2 linked regions of the Lichenibacterium dinghuense genome follow. Each later gene encodes a partner of the first gene's protein in a complex. Links are inferred from orthologs where the notes say so. Each region holds a gene or a part of one and is shown in the gene's direction. Other genes may lie near its edges.

What was found.
Region 2: the proteins of xseA (region 1) and L7N97_RS25190 are in contact, whole or in part, in a cryo-EM structure (PDB 8TXR), measured with the Escherichia coli proteins. The link is inferred for Lichenibacterium dinghuense from one-to-one orthologs.

Annotation. Positions count from the first base shown.
Region 1 is NZ_JAJLMN010000001.1:1,341,426-1,349,793, forward strand. Bases 3,219-6,139 are described here. They hold xseA (exodeoxyribonuclease VII large subunit), read left to right. Parts: upstream 3,219-3,774; coding sequence 3,775-5,505; downstream 5,506-6,139. Other genes in these bases: L7N97_RS06430 (molybdopterin oxidoreductase family protein), read right to left, coding at 3,219-3,458; L7N97_RS06440 (DUF4164 family protein), read left to right, coding at 5,608-5,916; L7N97_RS06445 (cell division protein ZapA), read left to right, coding at 5,924-6,139. In the rest of the region: L7N97_RS06420 (FAD-dependent oxidoreductase), read right to left, coding at 1-627; L7N97_RS06425 (molybdopterin oxidoreductase), read right to left, coding at 958-1,305; more of L7N97_RS06430, read right to left, coding at 1,320-3,218; more of L7N97_RS06445, read left to right, coding at 6,140-6,295; L7N97_RS06450 (twin transmembrane helix small protein), read left to right, coding at 6,471-6,662; L7N97_RS06455 (cob(I)yrinic acid a,c-diamide adenosyltransferase), read left to right, coding at 6,669-7,250; bifunctional UDP-N-acetylglucosamine diphosphorylase/glucosamine-1-phosphate N-acetyltransferase GlmU, read right to left, coding at 7,272-8,368. UniProt on the Escherichia coli protein: Bidirectionally degrades single-stranded DNA into large acid-insoluble oligonucleotides, which are then degraded further into small acid-soluble oligonucleotides.
Region 2 is NZ_JAJLMN010000001.1:5,240,819-5,244,633, forward strand. The notes cover bases 1-2,671. They hold L7N97_RS25190 (exodeoxyribonuclease VII small subunit), read left to right. Parts: upstream 1-1,053; coding sequence 1,054-1,290; downstream 1,291-2,671. Other genes in these bases: L7N97_RS25180 (molybdopterin-dependent oxidoreductase), read right to left, coding at 1-112; L7N97_RS25185 (cytochrome b/b6 domain-containing protein), read right to left, coding at 105-950. Outside these bases: L7N97_RS25200 (metal-dependent hydrolase family protein), read left to right, coding at 2,893-3,815. UniProt on the Escherichia coli protein: Bidirectionally degrades single-stranded DNA into large acid-insoluble oligonucleotides, which are then degraded further into small acid-soluble oligonucleotides.

The DNA of each region.
Region 1 (8,368 bases):
CAGGCCGAAGCCCTCCATGGCCCGGCGCAGCATGCCGCCGCCCGTGGCGTCGAGCTGCAGCTCCAGGAGGTGCCCGGCGAGGTGCACGACGTGCGACTCGCATCCGAGGTCGCCGAGCGCCCGCGCGGCTTCGAGGCCGAGCAGCCCGCCGCCGATCGTCACCGCCTTGCGGGCCGCCTTGGCGGCCTCGGCGATGCCCACGCAGTCCGCGAAGGTGCGGTAGGCGAAGACGCCCGGCTTGAGCGTGCCGTCGGACGCGAACGCGCCCTTGAAGGGCGGCACGAAGGCCTTCGAGCCGGTGGCGATCAGCAGGACGTCGTAGGATTCGACGCGCCCGCCCGCGGAGCGGACCGCCTTGGCGGCGCGGTCGATCTCCACCACGCGGTCGCCCTTGTGCAGGACGATGCCGTTCTCTGCATACCAATCGGGCGTGTTGATCAGGATGTCATCGAGCGTCTTCGTGCCACCGAGGATGCCGGACAGCATGATGCGGTTGTAGTTGCCGTGCGGCTCGTCGCCGAACATCACGACGTCGAACTGGTCCGCGCCGCCGCGCTTGAGGATCTCCTCGACCGCGCGGGCCCCGGCCATGCCGTTGCCGATCACCACCAGCTTGCGTTTGCTCATGTCGAGGTCGCGATCCTGCCTGCGGGTTTGGCGGACAAGCTCGCGAGATCCGTGCCACGCGGGGACGTGTCCGCGCATGGCTGGGTTTCCGGACCGCCCCACCCGTCATCGGACGGCTGCGATCGTCATCGCGAGCGGAGCGACGCGATCCAGCCCCCGCGTTCCAAAAGGGCCGCTCCCGGGTCGAACTGCCTCGCGGCGCGGCGCCCGACAGTCCTGGATCGCGTCGCTACGCTCGCGATGACGGCGGAGAACGCGGGCGGCGTCGAACTGATCCGAAGGTGTCGTGCCGGGACCTCGCCGAAGGCCGACGGCCTTTGGAAGCCGAAGTCACACCTCCATCAGCCCGAGGTCGAGCACGATGTGGCCCTCCGCGCCTTCGGGCGCCGACACCAGCACCTCCACGAGCGTGTCGGGCTCCAGGTCCTCCAGCACGGCGAGCGGCACGTGGACCGCCGCCCCGGCGCCGACGGGGAAGAGCCGCATCACCCGGCCGTCGCGCGTCACCGTCAGGCAGGCGAGCGCCGCGGCGGAGTTGCCGGCGCGCAGGTAGATCACCTGGGCGCGCCGGTCGGGCGGCACGCGGTAGCTCACGCCCGCGGCGAGCGGCGCCGGATGCTCCAGCCCCGCCCCCACGAAGGGGAACACGCCCGTGATGGTCCTGGGTCGCGACTGCATGGCGCTGGTTCCGGTCAGGCCGCCGCCCGCTCGACCCGCACCGCGCAGACCTTGAACTCGGGCATGCGCGAGGTGGGATCGAGGGCGGCGTTGGTGAGGACGTTGGCGGACTGGCCGTCGCCCCAGTGGAAGGGCACGAACAGCGTGTCGAGGCGGATCGTCGGCACGAGCCGCGCCTTGACCGCGATGGTGCCGCGGCGCGTCGTCAGCCGGGCGAGGTCGCCCTCGGCGAGGCCGAGGCCGCGCGCCGTCTGCGGGTGGATCTCGACGTAGGCGCCGGGCTCGGCGCTCGCGAGCTCCGGCACGCGGCGCGTCTGCGAGCCGGACTGGTACTGCGCCAGCACGCGGCCCGTCGTCAGCCAGTAGGGGTAGTCCGCGTCCGGCTCCTCGGCGGAGGGGCGGTGCTCCACCGCGTGGAAGCGCGCGCGGCCGTCCGGCGTCGCGAAGCGGTCGAGGAACAGCCGCGGCGTGCCGGGGTGGTCGGGCTCGGGGCACGGCCAGAACACGCCGTCCTCGGCCACGATGCGGGCGTAGGAGATGCCGGAATAGTCGGCGACGCCGCCCCGGCTCGCGCGCCCGAGCTCCTCGAAGCCGGGCTCGGCTCGGGCCGGGAAGGCGGCCGAGGAGCCGAGACGCGCCGCCAGGGCCTCGATCACCTCGGCGTCCGTCATCACGCCAGCGGGCGGCGCCACGGCGCGGCGGCGGCGGATCACCCGGCCTTCGAGGTTGGTCATGGTGCCCTCCTCCTCGGCCCATTGGGCGGTGGGGAGCACCACGTCGGCCAGCGCCGCCGTCTCGGACAGGAAGATGTCGGACACGACCAGGAAGTCGAGCCCGGCGAGGTTCGCCTTGACGCGCCCCGCCGACGGCGCCGACACGACGACGTTGGAGGCCAGCACCATCAGCGCCTTGACGCTTCCGCCCGGCGCGGTGGCGTCGAGCAGCTCGTCGGCGGAAAGGCCGGGGCCCGGCAGCGCGTCGGGGTCGACGCCCCACACCGCGGCGACGGCGGCGCGGTGGGCCGGATCGGCGATCCTGCGGTAGCCGGGGAGCTGGTCGGCCTTCTGGCCGTGCTCGCGCCCGCCCTGGCCGTTGCCCTGGCCGGTCAGCGTGCCCCAGCCGCAGAACGGCCGGCCGGCCTTGCCGAGCGCCAGCGCGAGGTTGATGAATGCCGACACGTTGTCGACGCCCTGGCTCTGCTGCTCGGGGCCCCGCCCCGTCAGCACCATGGCGGTGGCGGCCTCGCCGAGGATGTGGGCGGCCTCCACGATCTGCCGCTCCGGCACGCCGGTGACGCGCTCGACGCGGTCGGGCCAGTGCTGGGCCGCGATGCGGCGCACGGCCTCGAAGCCGCTGGTGCGCTCGGCGATGAAATCCGCGTCGATCAGCCGGTCGCGGATGGCGACGTGGAGCAGGCCCGTCGCCAGCGCGCCGTCCGAGCCGGGCGTCGTCTGCAGGTGCAGCGTGGCGAGCTTGGCGGTGGCGCTGCGGCGCGGGTCGACCACGACGAGCCGGCCCCCGCGGGCGCGCTGCTCGTCGAAATACTGCATCAGCGGCGGCATCGTCTCCGCCGGGTTGCTGCCGGCGATCAGCACGGCCTCGGCCCCGGCGATGTCGGCGATGGGGAACGGCAGGCCGCGGTCGAGCCCGTAGGCGCGGCCGCCCGCGGCGGCGGCCGAGGACATGCAGTAGCGCCCGTTGTAGTCGATGTTGGCCGTGCCGAGCGCCAGCCGCGCGAACTTGCCGAGCAGGTAGGCCTTCTCGTTCGTGAGGCCGCCGCCGCCGAACACGCCCACGGCGTCGGCGCCGTGCCGGGCCCGAACCTCCGAGAGGCGCGAGGCCACGCGGTCGAGCGCCTCGTCCCAGCCGGCCTCCCTGAACGCGCCGCCCTTGCGGTCGCGGACCAGCGGCGCGGTCAGCCGCTCGGGCGAGGCGAGCAGCGAGGCGGCGGTCCAGCCCTTGCGGCACAGGCCGCCGCGGTTGGTGGGAAAGTCCCGCGCCGCGACGGAGAAGCGCCCCTCGGCGTCGGGCACCAGCGTCATCCCGCATTGCAGCGCGCAATAGGGGCAGTGGGTGTCGACCGGGGCGAGGCCGGAGGCCGGCAGGGGATCGGCCTCCCGCGTGTCGGCCGGCGCGAAAGATTGAACGGTCATCGAAGCTCTGGGACTCGGCTCGCGGGCGCCGCGGCGGCTCAGGGCCGGGCGCGCGCGGCGCCGCGGCGGCCGGCGGCGCGGCAGGAGAGCGGGGCGGCGGTCCTGGCCATGGCGGCGGCCCTCCTGAGAACGGGTGGGCGCGGAGGCCCTCGCGGCTCACGGAAGCAACCGCCATGCCATGGCGCCGCCCGGGATCGCGCCGCGGCGCACCATCCCGGACGGCGCGCGATCCGGGCAGCCTGCCCGGCGATGCGGCATCCGGGCCCGCGGGCCGGCCGGGCGACAGGCGCCCGCGGGCCGTGGTAGGCTCGGCGCCATGGCCATGAGACCTTCGGCTCGCACGAGCCCGCGCGGCAGGGCCGCGACCGCCTCGATCTTCGACGCGCCCGCCTCGGCACCGAACGACGAGGCGGAGGGCTCGCGCCTGTCCAACACGCCCGAGGTCAGCGTGACCGAGCTGTCGGGCGCGCTGAAGCGCACCGTCGAGGAGCGCTTCGGCCACGTGCGGGTGCGGGGCGAGGTGTCGAACTACCGCGGCCCCCACTCCTCCGGCCACGCCTATTTCTCGCTGAAGGACGAGGGCGCCCGCATCGACGCCGTCGTGTGGCGCCACAGCTTCGCGCGCATGCGGGTGAAGCCGGAAGAGGGCATGGAGGTCGTCGCCACCGGCAAGATCACCACCTTCCCGGGCAAGTCCGCCTACCAGATCGTCATCGAGTCGCTGGAGCCGGCCGGCGTCGGCGCCCTCATGGCCATGGTGGAGGAGCGCCGCCGGCGCTTCGCGGCGGAAGGGCTGTTCGAGCCGGCGCGCAAGCGCGCCCTGCCGTTCCTGCCCGCCGTGGTGGGCGTCGTCACCTCGCCGACCGGCGCCGTGATCCGCGACATCCTCCACCGCATCACCGACCGCTTCCCGCGCCGCGTGATCCTGTGGCCCGTGCGGGTGCAGGGCGAGGGCAGCGCCGAGGAGGTGGCCCGCGCCATCCGGGGCTTCGACGCGCTCCCGCCCGGCGGACGGCTGCCGCGGCCGGACGTGCTGATCGTGGCGCGCGGCGGCGGCTCGCTCGAGGACCTGTGGGGCTTCAACGACGAGGTGGTGATCCGCGCCGCCGCGGAATGCCGCATCCCGCTGGTGTCCGCCGTCGGCCACGAGACCGACTGGACGCTGCTCGACCACGTGGCCGACCTCCGTGCGCCAACCCCCACCGGCGCCGCCGAGCTCTGCGTGCCGGTGCGGGCCGAGCTCGCCGTGGGGCTCGACCGGCTCGGCGCCCGCCACGGCGCCGCGATGCTGCGGCGGGTGGAGGGCGCGCGCGACGCGCTGCGCTCGGCCGCCCGCGCCCTGCCGGACGGCGCGGAGCTCCTGGCGCTGCCGCGCCAGCGGCTCGACCGCGCCGCGACCGCCCTGCCCTCCGCGCTGCGCCGCGGCGCCGACGCGCGCCGCCTCGCCGTGGCGCGGGTCGGCACCCGCCTCGCCGCCCAGTCGCCCGGCGCGCGCCTCGCGCGGGCGGCCGAGCGCCTGAGCGGCCTCGACGCGCGGCTCGGCCGCTCGGCCGCCGTGCTGGCCGACCGCCGCCGCGGGCGGCTCGACGCCGCCGCGGCGCGGCTCGGCGCGGCGCTGGTGAGCCGCGCCGCCCTGGCCCGCCAGCAGAACGCGGCGGCGCGCCAGCGGCTCGACGCCCTGGCGGCCCGGCTGAAGCCCGCCGCCGCGCGGGCCAACGACCGGCGGCGCGAGCGCGTCGAGCGCCTGGCGCAGCTCCTCGGCACGTTGGGCTACAGGTCGGTGCTGGGCCGCGGCTACGCCCTCGTGCGCGACGCCGCCGGCCAGCCGCTGCGCTCCGCCGCCGGGGTCGCGCCCGGCGCCCGGCTCGGGCTGGAGTTCGCGGACGGCGTCCTCGCCGTCGAGGCGCTGGGCGGCCCCGCGGGGGGCACCCCGCCGACCGTACCGGACGCGCCGAAGCGGAAACCCGCGGCGCCCCGCGCCCCGCGCCCGCCCGCCAGGACGGCCCGGAGCGCGAAGGCGCCCGTGAGCCAGGGCGACCTGTTCTGATCCGACGCCCGCGCCGGGTTTGACCTCGACGGCTTTCGCCGCCAGGGTTGCGCCGCGCGGCCGTCCACCCCCTCGTGGCGTCGCCCGATCCCGCGGAACCCCATGGACCTGCCCGTCTCCCTGCAGCGCGCGCTCCAGCGCCTCAACGGCGCCATCGACGCGCTCGACGCCGCCGCGGAGCGCCGCGCCGAGGCGGACGCCGCCCGCGCCGACGCCGAGGTCGAGTATGCCGTGATGCAGGACGACCGCTCGCGCCTCGCCGTCGAGCTCGACGCCGCGCTGGCGAGGGCCCGCGCGCTCGACCGCGTGGCCGGCGAGGTGGCGGCGCGGGTCGACCGCGCCGGCGCCACCGTGCGGGGCATCCTGGCCGAGCTCGACCCGACGGGCTCGCGCCCGCTCGGCCCGATCTGAGGCCGCCGTGGCCCAGGTCAACGTCAGGATCGGCGGCCGCGTCTACCGCATGGCCTGCGCGGACGGCGAGGAGGAGCACCTGGCGGGGCTCGCGGCCCGGCTCGACGGCAAGATCGGCGAGCTGCGCGGCAGCTTCGGCGAGATCGGCGACACGCGCATCACCGTGATGGCGGCCCTGACGATCGCGGACCAGCTCGGGGAAGCCGAGCGCCACATCGCCGCGCTGGAGGGCGAGAACGACCGCCTGCGGGCCGAGCAGGCCGGTGCCGACGCGCGCATCGACGCCCTCGCCGAGGCGGCCGCCGGCGCGATCGGCGAGGCCGCGGCCCGCATCGACCGCGTCGCCCACGCGCTCGACGCGGGGACGGCGCGCGGCTGATACGGCATCCGGCCGATGTGCCGTATCGCCAGCCCGCGCGGCGCATGAGCGAAGCCGACATCCGCATCCCGAAGGGATTCAACGGATGTCGTATGAGAGCCGCGACCCCGCTCCGCCTACCGGTCCGCCGCGCGATGACTTAGGATGGCGGACCGCTTCCGCACCGGGTCCGCCGATGTCCGCCGCCGCCGCCAACAGCCTGATCCTGGTCGCGATCGGGCTCGTCTTCGCCGTGCTGATGGCCGGGCTGGTCAACATGGTGCGCGGCGGCAGTTCCAACACGTCGCAGCGGCTGATGCGCTGGCGCGTGGGGCTCCAGTTCGTGGCCATCCTGGTGGTCATGGCCGTGCTGTATCTCAGGGGGTAGAACGCCGTGGTGGTCCTCAATCGCATCTACACGCGCACCGGCGACGACGGGACGACGGCGCTGGGCTCGGGCGAGCGCCGCCGCAAGTCGGACGTGCGGATCGCGGCCTACGGCACGGTGGACGAGTGCAACGCCGCCATCGGCATGGCGCGCCTCCACGCGGCGGCCGAGTCGCCGAAGCTCGACGCCATGCTGGGGCGCATCCAGAACGACCTGTTCGACCTCGGCGCCGACCTCGCGACCCCGCCGGCCGAGGGCGAGGCGGAGGGCTCCCGCCTGCGCATGGTGCAGGCCCAGGTGGACCGGCTGGAGCGCGAGATCGACGAGCTCAACGCCGACCTGTCGCCGCTGCGCTCCTTCGTGCTGCCCGGCGGCACGCCGGCCGCCGCCCACCTCCACCTCGCCCGCACGGTGTGCCGGCGCGCCGAGCGGCTGATGGTGGACCTCAAGGTCGGCCACGGCGAGGCCGTCAGCGCCGCGGCGGTCGGCTACGCCAACCGCCTGTCGGACTTCCTGTTCGTGGCCTCGCGCCACTGCAACCACCTCAAGGACGGCGACGTGCTGTGGGTGCCGGGGAAGAACCGGTAGGGGCGCGGGCTCGAGGGCCGCTCATCCCTTGCGGGCCGCCTTGGCGGCGGCCCGCTCGGCGCGCAGCAGCTTCGCCCGGCCGTCCTTCGTGGTCTGCCGGGCGCGGCCGATCGCCAGCGCGTCCTCCGGCACGTCCTCGGTGACGGCGGAGCCCGACGCCACGTAGGCGCCGCGCCCGACCGTGACGGGCGCCACCAGCGACGAGTTCGAGCCGATGAAGGCCCCCTCGCCGATCACGGTGCGGAACTTGCCGTAGCCGTCGTAGTTGCAGGTCACCGTGCCGGCGCCGATGTTGGCCTCCGCGCCCACGCTGGCGTCGCCGATGTAGGTGAGGTGGCTCACCTTGGCGCCGTCGCCGATGTCGGCGCTCTTCACCTCGACGAAGTTGCCGACCTTGGCGGCGCGCCCGAGCGCCGCCCCCGGCCGCAGCCGCGCGTAGGGCCCGACGTCGGCGTTCGGGCCCACCCGCGCGCCTTCGAGGTGCGAGAAGCTGTGGATGACCGCGCCGTCCTCGACCCGCACGCCGGGCCCGAAGACCACGTGCGGCTCGACCACGACGTCGCGCCCGAAGCGCGTGTCGTGGCTGAGGAACACCGTGCCCGGCGCCTGCAGCGTCGTGCCGCCGCGCATCGCGGCGAGCCGCAGCCGCGCCTGCACGGCGGCCTCGGCGCTCGCGAGCTGCGCGCGGTCGTTGACCCCCATGGCGTCGGCCTCCGGGCAGGAGATCGCGGCACAGCGCCGCCCGTCGGCCAGCGCCAGCTCCACGGCCGCGGTGAGGTAATATTCCTTCTGGGCGTTGTCGCAGCCGACGCGCCCGAGCAGGTCGAGCGCGGTGCGGCCGTCGAGCGCCATCGGCCCGGCGAAGCAGAGCCTCACGGCGCGCTCGGCTTCCGTCGCGTCCTTGTGCTCGCGGATGGCGACGAGCGCGCCGTCCTCCGTCAGCAGCCGGCCGTAGCCGGTCGGGTCGGCGGCCTCGAAGCCGAGCGCCACGAGGCCGGCCCCCGCGGCCAGCGCGGCCCGCATGTCGGCGAGCGCCGCGGGCGCCACCAGCGGCACGTCGGCGAACAGCACCAGAAGGTCGTCGTAGCCGCGCGCGATGGCGTCGCGCGCCGCCAGGA
Region 2 (3,815 bases), 3.9 Mb from region 1 along the record:
TCTGCACGATCGGGTTGTCCGCGCCGCCGTCGCAGCCCGCGAGGCCGAGGCCGCCGAGGCTCGCCAGCGCGCCCTTGATGAGCCCGCGGCGGGAATGACGGATCTCACGCATTGGTGGTGACCTCGCTGTCCTTGGCTTCGCCCGTGTCGAACCAGCCGGTGATCATCGAGCGCATGTTGTTGAGGACGCCGGTCAGCAGCACCATCGCGATATGGACCACGAAGAAGGCGACGAGCCCCCAGGCCACGACGAAGTGGATGGTGCGGGCGGTCTGCCGGCCGCCGAGGACCGTCGTCAGGAACGGGAAGACGGCGTCGAGCCCCGGCGACATGGTCCAGCCGGCCAGAACGATGAGCGGCAGGGCGACAAAGATCACCGCGAAATAGGTGAGCTTCTGCAGGACGTTGTACCCCCGCGCGTTTTCGCCGTGGGGGAAGCGCAGCTTGAGGTGGTCGACGACCGCCTGGCCCGTGTGGGCGAGCTCGTCGCGGTCCGGCACGATGTCGCGCGCGAAGTGGCGCGAATACAGGCCGTGGGCGAGGTAGAGCACGCCGTTGATGACCAGCAGCCACGCCATCAGGAAGTGCCAATGGCGGCCGGTCTCGAGGTCCTGGTTCGAGGGCAGGGTGATCCAGCTCGGGAAGGCGCGCTCGGTCGGCTGGCCGGCGACGTCGGACAGCCCGAGCACGCCCGAGGTGTTCACGCTGTGGCCGAGCAGCGCCGTGTAGCCCTCGGTGTGGCCGTTCACGTCGCGGGAGTCGATCGCGAAGACGGGGTCGGAGAAGTCGGATTTTGATCCGACGTAGAGGGCCGGATGGGCGTTGAAGATCTGCAGCCCGCTCATCAGCAGCAGCACGAGGCAGAGGGCGTTGATCCAGTGGGTGACGCGCACGAGCGCGCTGTGGCGCTTGATCAGCCGCGGCCGGGCCGGGTTCATGGCTTGTGTCATGGGGGGATCGTGTCTCGGTCGATCGGCCTTGCCTTCCTGGCCCGGGCCGCCATGGTGATACGACGTGAGGAAGGGCGAGGTTTCGGACTTGGATCAGGCAGGCTTGGGCGAGATCGCCGCATTGCCCTTCGAGAAGGCGTTGGCGGAGCTCGAGGACATCGTGACGCGGCTGGAGCGCGGCAACGTCGCGCTGGAGGACTCCATCGCCATCTACGAGCGCGGCGAGGCCCTGAAGAAGCACTGCGACGGGCTGCTGCGCAGTGCCGAGATGCGGATCGAGAAGATCACGCTCGGCGCGGACGGCAAGCCGGCCGGCGCCGAGCCCTTCGACGCCGACTGACGTCAGCTCCGGGCGTCGGCCGCCCGGGGGGAGTCGGCTGAGGGCGCCGGCGACGCGCCGAACTCGGCGGCCGCGATGGCTTCGAGGGACCGGTCGCGGGTCGGTATGCCCATCACCATCACGGCGAGCGCGCCGCCGAGCAGCACCAGCGTGGTGGCGCCGAACACGCCCGCGAAGCCGAGGTTGGGGTAGAGCCAGCCCACCAGCACCGGCGACGCGATGGCGCCGAGCCGGCCCACAGCCGAGGACGTGCCGGTGCCCGTGGCCCGGATCGCGGTCGGGAAGATCTCCGGCGTGTAGGCGTAGACGCCCGCGTAGGTGCCGTTCATGAAGAAGGACAGGCACACGCCCGCCGCCATCACGGTGCCGTCCGCGTGGCTCAGCGCCAGCGCCACGGCCGACAGCCCACCCAGCACCATGTAGGACGCGATGGTGAGCTGGCGTCCGATCCGCTCGTTGAACCAAGCGGCCGAGAAGTAGCCCGGGATCTGCGCCGCGAAGATCGCGATGGAATAGCCGAAGCTCTTCGTGATCGTCATGCCGCTCTCGACGAGCAGGCTGGGGATCCAGGTGAAGAACGCGTAGTAGCAGAAGGTGATGGACAGCCACATGATCCAGCTCATGGCCGTCACCCGCCGGAGGGCCGGCGACCACAGCAGGGCGAGGTTGCGCGCCGCAGACCCCCGCGCCGCGGCCGGGACCGCCGCTCGGGCTGCCGGGGCCGGCTCGGGACGCGTGGTGCCGGTCATCCCGGCTTCCGCCTCCATGCGCCCGACGACGCGCTCGGCCTCGGCGGTGCGGCCCACGCTGGCGAGCCAGCGCGGCGACTCGGGCAGGGCCCGCCGCCACCACAGCAGCAGCAGGACCGGCGCGGCCGTCAGGGCCAGCACGGCGCGCTAGGCGGAAGGCGCGGCCGGCACGGCGAAATATCCGAGCAGCGCCGCGCCGAAGAAGCCGAAGGAGAAGAATCCGGCCAGCGACTCCGTGAAGCGACCCCGGTAGCGACTCGCGACGAACTCGGCCAGGAACGGCGCCACGATGGCCGATTCGGCGCCCGTCCCCGCGCCCGCCACCACCCGGCAGGCCAGGAACGCCGTCCAATCGTTCGCGAAGGCGCTGGCCAGCGAGGCCGCGCAGTAGATCACCAGCGCGCTCATCATCACGGCGCGGCGGCCGATCAGGTCGCCGAGCACGCCGGCCAGCAGCGCCCCCACGAGGTAGCCCACGTAGGTGCCGCTGCCGAGCACCCCGACCTGCACGCTGGACAGCGACCACAGCCCGCGCAGCACCGGCAGCACGAAGGCCACGACCGCGAGATCGAGCCCGTCGAACGTGTAGCCGAGGCCGCCCATCAGCAGCAGCTTCCAGTGGAAGGGCGAGAACGGCAGCCGCTCGATGCGGGACGTCAGGTCGGTCATGGCGGCTCCGGTGCGGCCCGATGCGGATCCCGCAGCCTAGCGGCGGGCCGTCGTCGGACAAGCCCATGTTGCCGGCACGCCTGGGCATTCTGCATGCAAGTCATCGTGGTCCCGCGCATGCCCTCGACCCGGCCCGCCCTGTATGCATGATGGCGGGGCCGAGCCGCCCGCTCCGGAGACACCCATGGCCACCACCCTCTTCGCCAACGCCTCGGTCCTGGACGGCCGCGCCGAAGCCGCGCTCGCCGACCGCCACGTGCTCGTCGAGGACGGCGTGATTCGCGAGGTGTCGGACCGGCCGCTGCGCGCCTCATCGGCCCGCACCGTCGACCTGCGCGGCCGCACGCTGATGCCGGGGCTGATCGACTGCCACGTCCACGTGATCGCCACGGTGGCGGACCTCGGGCGCAACGCCGAGCTGCCCAACACCCTGGTGGCGGTGCGCTCGGCCCGCATCATGCGGGGCATGCTGATGCGCGGTTTCACCACGGTGCGCGACCTCGGCGGCGCCGACGTCGGGCTGGTGCAGGCGATCGACGAGGGCCTGATCGAGGCCCCGCGCCTCGTCATTTGCGGCAAGGCTCTGTCGCAGACCGGTGGCCACACCGATTACCGCGGCCCCTATCACGCGCGCGACGTCGACTATTACCGCGACCGCGCCGGCTCGCTCGGCCGCGTGGTCGACGGCGTCGACCAGGTCCGCCGCGCCTGCCGCGAGGAGATCAAGGGCGGCGCGGCCTTCATCAAGATCATGGCCAACGGCGGCGTGTCGTCGCCCACCGACCCGATCGCCTTCCTGGGCCTGTCGGCCGACGAGATCCGCGCCGCCGTCGAGGAGGCGCGCAACGCCCAGACCTACGTGGCCGCCCACCTCTACACCGACGAGGCGATCCGGCGCGCGGTGGAACTCGGCGTGGTGTCGGTCGAGCACGGCAACCTCATCACCCCGGAAACGGCGCGCCTCGTGAAGGAGCGCGGCGCCTACGTGGTGCCCACCAACGTCACCTTCGACGTGCTGGCCAAGGAAGGGGCCGCGCTCGGCCTGCCGCCGGCCTCGGTCGCCAAGATCGAGGACGTGCGCGAGCAGGGGCTGGCGGCGCTCGGCAT